One region of the Paenibacillus sp. FSL H8-0175 genome, then DNA from elsewhere that is predicted to be linked to it. Evidence: riboswitches for the same ligand, from Rfam matches in the RefSeq annotation. Region 1 holds a riboswitch; the other holds the start of a gene.

What was found. Region 1 has a riboswitch for preQ1 ahead of queF (preQ(1) synthase). Riboswitches for the same ligand answer to the same signal wherever they lie in the genome.
Region 2: linked by a shared signal. The riboswitch ahead of MHH46_RS06250 (queuosine precursor transporter) and the one ahead of queF (preQ(1) synthase) in region 1 are both predicted to bind preQ1.

Annotation. Positions count from the first base shown of each region.
Region 1 covers NZ_CP150299.1:3,834,192-3,837,612, reverse strand. Annotated here, with positions in the region: gene MHH46_RS17040 (ABC transporter ATP-binding protein) at 1-4, shown strand, start outside; gene murB (UDP-N-acetylmuramate dehydrogenase) at 155-1,066, shown strand; gene MHH46_RS17030 (hypothetical protein) at 1,131-1,466, opposite strand; PreQ1 riboswitch class I at 1,779-1,822, shown strand; gene queF (preQ(1) synthase) at 1,986-2,459, shown strand; gene queC (7-cyano-7-deazaguanine synthase QueC) at 2,489-3,151, shown strand; gene MHH46_RS17015 (6-carboxytetrahydropterin synthase) at 3,151-3,421, shown strand, end outside.
Region 2 covers NZ_CP150299.1:1,430,115-1,433,535, reverse strand. Annotated here, with positions in the region: gene MHH46_RS06255 (AMP-binding protein) at 1-667, opposite strand, end outside; gene MHH46_RS06250 (queuosine precursor transporter) at 946-1,659, opposite strand; PreQ1 riboswitch class I at 1,670-1,715, opposite strand; gene MHH46_RS06245 (methyl-accepting chemotaxis protein) at 1,977-3,421, shown strand, end outside.

The DNA of each region.
Region 1 (3,421 bases):
GTAATTATCATCTAAAATCATACAACGAACAGGCTCCCGTCATTGACAAGGGAGCCTGTTCGTTGTTACAGTTGTGGTTGCCTACAATTTCATAATAACTCTTTAAAATAGATCAAGGACCATCATTTATACATGGTTAAAGGAGCATGAAAACATGAATATTGACAAAATTCAAGATGACCTAGAGCAGCTAATGACTGCAGGAAAAGTGAAAAGTCATGAGAATTTAAAAGATCACGTGTACACTAAAATGGGCGGAAAAGCTGATATTTTGGCTGCACCAGCTACTTATGATGAAATTCAAAAGATTGTTACATATGCAGAACAAAATGGGATAACCCTTACGGTACTTGGGAATGGCTCCAATGTGATTATCCGTGATGGAGGGGTACGTGGAATCGTTCTGCAAACGGCAGGACTGACCGAAATGGGAATTCGCGACAATCTCTTATATGCGCAATGTGGTGCCAAAATAATTGATGTTTCCAGATATGCGCTTGATAAGGAGCTTACGGGTCTTGAGTTCGCCTGTGGCATTCCAGGAACAGTTGGTGGAGCGCTCTATATGAACGCAGGTGCTTATGGCGGTGAGATCAAAGATGTCCTGCATAGTGCACTAGCTATAAATAAGAACGGGCAATTGGTAACTCTGCAAGGAGATGAGCTGCAATGGGGATACAGAAAAAGTGTATTCGCAAGCGGTGAGTATATTGTACTTGAGGCCAAATTTGCTATGACTTCCGGTGATGTTTTAACGATCAAGGCAAAAATGGATGAACTAACATATTTACGTGAATCGAAGCAACCGCTTGAGTATCCATCCTGTGGGAGTGTATTTAAGCGGCCTCCAGGCCGTTTTGCAGGACAGTTAATTCAAGAGAGCGGCTTACAGGGTACAAGAATCGGCGGTGCTGAGGTATCCAAGAAGCATGCGGGATTTATTGTGAATGCAGATAATGCAACAGCCAGTGATTACATCGGGCTAATCCACCATGTAAGAGCGACTGTGAAGGATAAATTCGGTGTAGAGCTTGAAACTGAAGTGGAGATCATTGGAGAAGAATAAATGATAAGCAAAAAGAGCCCGCAGATCGCTGTGGGCTCTTTTTGCTTATCATAATCATGTTCGTTTAATCTACTGAAAGGGTGTAATTAGCTCTGTCCGTAGTTATTTCTGCCTTGCGGTCGGCTAAGTCTACGATTTGAAGACCTTCAACAGCTAAATCATAAGTGGATTGTGGCAGGGATACCAGTTCACCATCGGCGTTAAGTGTGCTGCCGAAACCTCTTAATATCAGTGCACTTCCAAGATATTCATCAATTACGTCATCTGCACTCCGGAAATCTACGGACTCTAAATTGAAATGAACTTTATCCAAATCACGAAGTTCTTTCTTTTCAATAGCGATTGTTTCATTCAAATGATTGTTAAGCCAATCCATAAGCTGCTGTATACTTTGTTCCATAAAATGCTCCCACCCTTAGCTCGAAGATTATTATGAATAAGTTACCCCTTTCTTAGGATTTGAATCCTTTTTTTTGCCACATCTTAATTAACCATATGAATAGTTCATGTAATTAAAAAGAAATCCGCGATCAAATTGCCGTGGTTTTTGAGCTTCCTAATCTCTACATACGCAGGTCTATCCACGTTAATCTGGAGTTATTTGCTGATCTATATAAGGTAACAGTAAAGAGTAGAACTTGTCAGGAGCGGGCTACCCATGGTATAGTTCAAGACGCAATATGCTTTAAGAAGAAGTCTGCGCTAAAGTTGTGCAGGAGAGGTTCGCGAACTCCCTCTATAAAAAACTAAGAATATATTAAACAGTACAAGCGGTTGCTGTCCTTTATCCGGACGTTGCTTCCGTTTCTTCTTAGTGGAGCCAAGTTTTCGAAATCTCGTTCTTCTTTCCATTACCGGCCAAGGCCGAAGGAAAAGAGAGGGGTTTTTTGTCGTGTCAGAAGGAAGATTGAAAGAGGAAATGCAAGAAGTTACTTTGCTTGGTAATCAGGGAACACAGTACAAGTTTGGTTATGATCCAGACATTCTGGAGGTGTTTGATAACAAACATCCCGGGCGTGATTATTTTGTTAAATTCAACTGCCCTGAGTTCACTAGCTTGTGTCCTGTAACGGGTCAGCCGGATTTTGCCACGCTGTATATTTCGTATATTCCTGAACAAAAAATGGTGGAATCCAAATCATTAAAGCTGTATCTGTTTAGCTTCCGCAACCATGGTGATTTCCATGAGGACTGTGTCAACATTATTATGAATGATCTGATCTCACTGATGGATCCGCGTTACATTGAGGTATGGGGCAAGTTCACTCCGCGCGGAGGCATTTCAATTGATCCTTATTGCAACTATGGAAGACCGGGTACGAAGTATGAGGCGATGGCGGAACACCGCTTAATCAATCACGACCTCTATCCAGAAAAAGTGGACAACCGCTAAATTCCAACTTGTGATAAGGAGAGATTCATATGAACAAAAAAGCACTCGTCGTATTCAGCGGCGGACAAGATAGCACCACTTGCCTGGTTTGGGCATTGCAGCAGTATGAGGAAGTGCAGGTAGTTACTTTCAACTATAATCAACGTCATGCGGCTGAAATCGAAGTTGCAACAGAGATAGCAGCTAAGTTTAATGTAAAACAGCATATTCTTGATCTGGGGCTGCTCAATCAGCTGGCACCCAATGCACTTACCCGTCAGGATATAGATATCGTGGCTGGTGAAGGAGATGAGCTTCCAAGTACTTTCGTTGATGGACGGAATTTGTTGTTTTTATCTTTTGCCGCAATATTAGCTAAACAACTGGGGTACTCCCATATCGTCACTGGGGTTTGCCAAACGGACTTTAGCGGTTATCCGGACTGCCGTGATGTTTTTGTGAAATCATTGAATGTTACGCTGAACTTATCTATGGACTATGAGTTTGCGATCCACACTCCCCTAATGTGGCTGGATAAAAAAGAAACGTGGAAAATGGCCGATGAACTTGGGTATTTTGATTATGTTCGCGAACACACACTGACCTGTTACAACGGTATTATTGGCAGTGGCTGCGGTACTTGTCCAGCCTGTCTATTGCGTCAGCGTGGTCTTGAGCAATATGAGGCGGAGAGAATGGAGGCCGGTTCTTAATGCTTAACGAGGTTTCAGTCTGCAAAATATTTACGTTCGATGCGGCACACCAGTTAGTGGGACACAAAGGGAAATGCAGCAACCTGCACGGACATACTTATAAGCTCGAAGTAGTGCTTAAGGGCAAACCTATGGCCGCGGAAGGCCACTCGGATGAAGGCTTCGTCATTGATTTCAGCGATATCAAAATGACAGTACAACAAAGCCTTGTAGATCGTTTAGATCACGCTTTTCTTGCCATGGGAAATGAACCTGTGTTAGAGACGTTAA
Region 2 (3,421 bases), 2.4 Mb from region 1:
ATTTTTGTGTGATATGAAAGGTTGCTCCACCATATAGACTCTGCATTACGGCGAATAAGGATAGGGAATGCACAAATGGACCTGGTGCCAAAACATCCTTCATAGCGTCCAATTCAAAAGCAATATTCGAGACCTCAAAGCTTTTTAACCATGATAAATGGGTACGCATATAACCTTTGGGCAATCCGGTTGTGCCTGACGTAAAGCCAATAAATAATAATTCATTCGTCTCATCCAACTCAGCCTCCGGCTTCAGGGCAGCCAGCCACTGATCATAGGAACCTGTTCGTTCATTTGAGAAGGTCAATGTTTGGATCATTTGATCCTTGAAGGTCAGATTCTTTGCGGCTTCCGGCTCGGCAAAAATCATTGTCGGCTGGCACTGCTCTATAATAACCTGCAGTTCATTAGCACTCCACTTGGGATCTAAGGGAATGGGAACACAGCCCGCATAAATCGCCCCCAAAAAAACCTCAACAAATTCAATACGATTCGTAGATAAAATCGCGATTTTGTCATGCCTCAGACCCTTTTGCTGTAAGCCATTCGCGATTCTCCGCATCGTTTTTACTAATGTGGCATAGGTATGACTTGCTTGGTCATGGGTTAAGGCAATGCTGTCGGGCTGCTGTGCTGCATGACGCAGTATAGGAACTACTAGATTCATCCTAGATCACACCTGTTCGTATTTTCTGTGACTACCGATTATATACATTCTCTTCAATCGGACTGCCCCGCAAGTCCAGCCCAAACTAAAGGATATGTGATAAGCGCCATCGCCGGCGCTCCTGTTAAACTAACCCGCTAGAATTGCTACGATAGCTTATTTTAGCTTTATATTATTTTTATGTACACATCTTTCATGTAACTATTAAGTCCATCTTACAACGAAAAAACAGCCAGCACGCATCGATTATGATCGGTACGCGCTGGCTGTATTGTTGTTTAGTCCTTCTTTTGAACGGATGATGGTGAACCCTCTTCAGCAAAAGTAAAGGTTCGGGCGATATATAAGATAGGTGTGCTTACTGCGGTTAGTAAGAACTTCGCTAGATAAGTCGTAAGCAAAATTTCAAGCCATACATTCCAGTCATACAAGCCCGCAAACGCAATGGTACAGAAAATAAGTGTATCCACAAAGGAGCTAATCATCGTACTACCGTTGGAACGAATCCACAGCTGACTTGAGGTGCTGTAATATTTCCGAATCCAAGAGTACAACCGAACATCTAGGAACTGACTAATGAAGTAAGCAGTAAGACTACCCAAAGCTAGTCGAGGCATCAGCCCAAAAATCGTCTCCAAAGAAGACTGAGCGATATCGGTCTCCTGCGGCTTAAATACTAGTACCATCTGCATAATGACTGTAGTCATAAGCAAGGTGAAGAAACCAAACCAGACCGCTTTACGTGCTTCCGCTCTTCCGTACTTCTCATTAAGTAAATCGCTGGTCATATATAAAGTGACATACATCGTATTTCCGAGTGTCATCACAATATCAAATGGCATAGCAATCGTCTTAGCTACCTGAATGTTAGCAATTACAGTAGCAATACCTACCCAGGCGTACATTCCACTTTTCCCGAACAAGCGGTAACAGAGTAGAAAAAAAGCAAAATTGACAATAACAAATAAAACTCCCCACAGCAAATTAAACATATTACTGAAATTCCTCCTAGTTTTGTTTACGCGGGATGGTTACGAACCGCGGCTTACAATATTAAATTTTCGGAACAAAACATTAATACTCTATCACAATAGCGCTTAACAATCCATAAAAATAATATTTTTATATGAAATTGGTAGTTCCATTTCTTTTTTTTCGCCAATTATCTAAAATAGTCAGCAATAATTCATTTTTTTCAGAAAAAAATGCTCTATAGGACAAAACTTTCACTATTCATCCAGAGGTTAATTCTATAGAATAGTATCAAACACCTTATTCCCGATCCATTTAGTAGAAATATGACATAACTATGGAATATATCTCGGGTCGCCAATTTCCAGCAGTTGGCATGGAGTATCTAGTGAAGACCAAAAAAGAAATGACCTCACCGTCCATAAAAAAAGGAGAGAACGATATGTTTCGTATCAAGCATTCGATCAGTCGCAAATTTACGCGTTTATTATTTGTTGTTCTGTTGCTCACGTCTCTTTTGTTAAGCACCAGCTTCTATTTTATCTCTATCAGTATCTTCAACAGCTATGTTATGCCGCAGATTAACAAAATCCTTACTGCCGCTGCTCAGGACGTATATAAGAATCTCAACGTAATGCACGCCCAGCAAACCCTAAATAAGAACGATCAGTCTGCCACCAATCTCGAGTTCTATTTTCAGGAAAAGAGGAAACAACATGGAGTGGAAACCATTTTTCTGGTCAATCTGAAAGGGAAAGAAGCTGAGATTCTATCCGCAGATCACGATGCAAAATTGCAACGGGCAGAAAGTGTCACCGTATCCTCTGCAATGCAACAAGCCTCTAAAGGAAAAACTGGACTAAGCGATACATATAGCGACGCACATGGTATACATAAAACAGCTTATATCGGTATTCCCGGAAGTACGATGGTTATCGGTGTAAGCAGTGACGTAAGCTTCATTCAAGAAAAAACAGACAGTATTCTATGGACAAGTGCCGGAATCACACTTCTGACGTTGATCATCGGCCTAACTGGTGCATGGTTCATGAGTGTGCGTATAACACGTCCAATCTCAAAACTGGCAGCTTATAGTGCCCGGCTCGCAGAGGGAGATTTCACCGAAGAATTATCAGTTAAAGGAAATGACGAAGTTGCACAGTTGTCCGTAAGCTTCCAAGCGATGACCCAACGCCTGAAAGAAATGATTGGACATGTACTGGTAACCTCTAATACTGTCGTTGCGGATTCCAACTCTTTAAAAGAACGTGTTGAGGTTCTCAATGATATGGCGGAACACTCCAGCTCATCGGTAGTAGAAATCGGCAAAGGTAGTACGACTATCGCTAGCAGTGCATCAGATAACTCGAGAGCAATGGAAGAAATCAATTTAGGCATTCAAAGTATTGCCTCAGCAGCGAATGAAGTCACGGAGCAAATCAGTGAGGCTTCCGCTGAAGCAAGTGGCGGTAATGAAATTGCTCAAAGCGCTGTGCTGCAAATGCGCCAGGTTGAACGTGCTTCCCTACAGTCGCTGGATCAATTACAAATCATGAATGAGCGTTCAGTAATGATCGGAGAAGTCGTTCACAGTATTACTGAAATTACGAAACAGATCCAAATGCTGTCGCTGAATGCTTCAATTGAAGCTGCACGCGCAGGAGAGCATGGACGCGGCTTTGCTGTTGTTGCAGGAGAAGTACGCAAGCTGTCTGAACAATCCCGTAACGCAAACGAACAGATCCGTGACTTCCTACTTGGGCTTCAAGAAGATATGAGTCG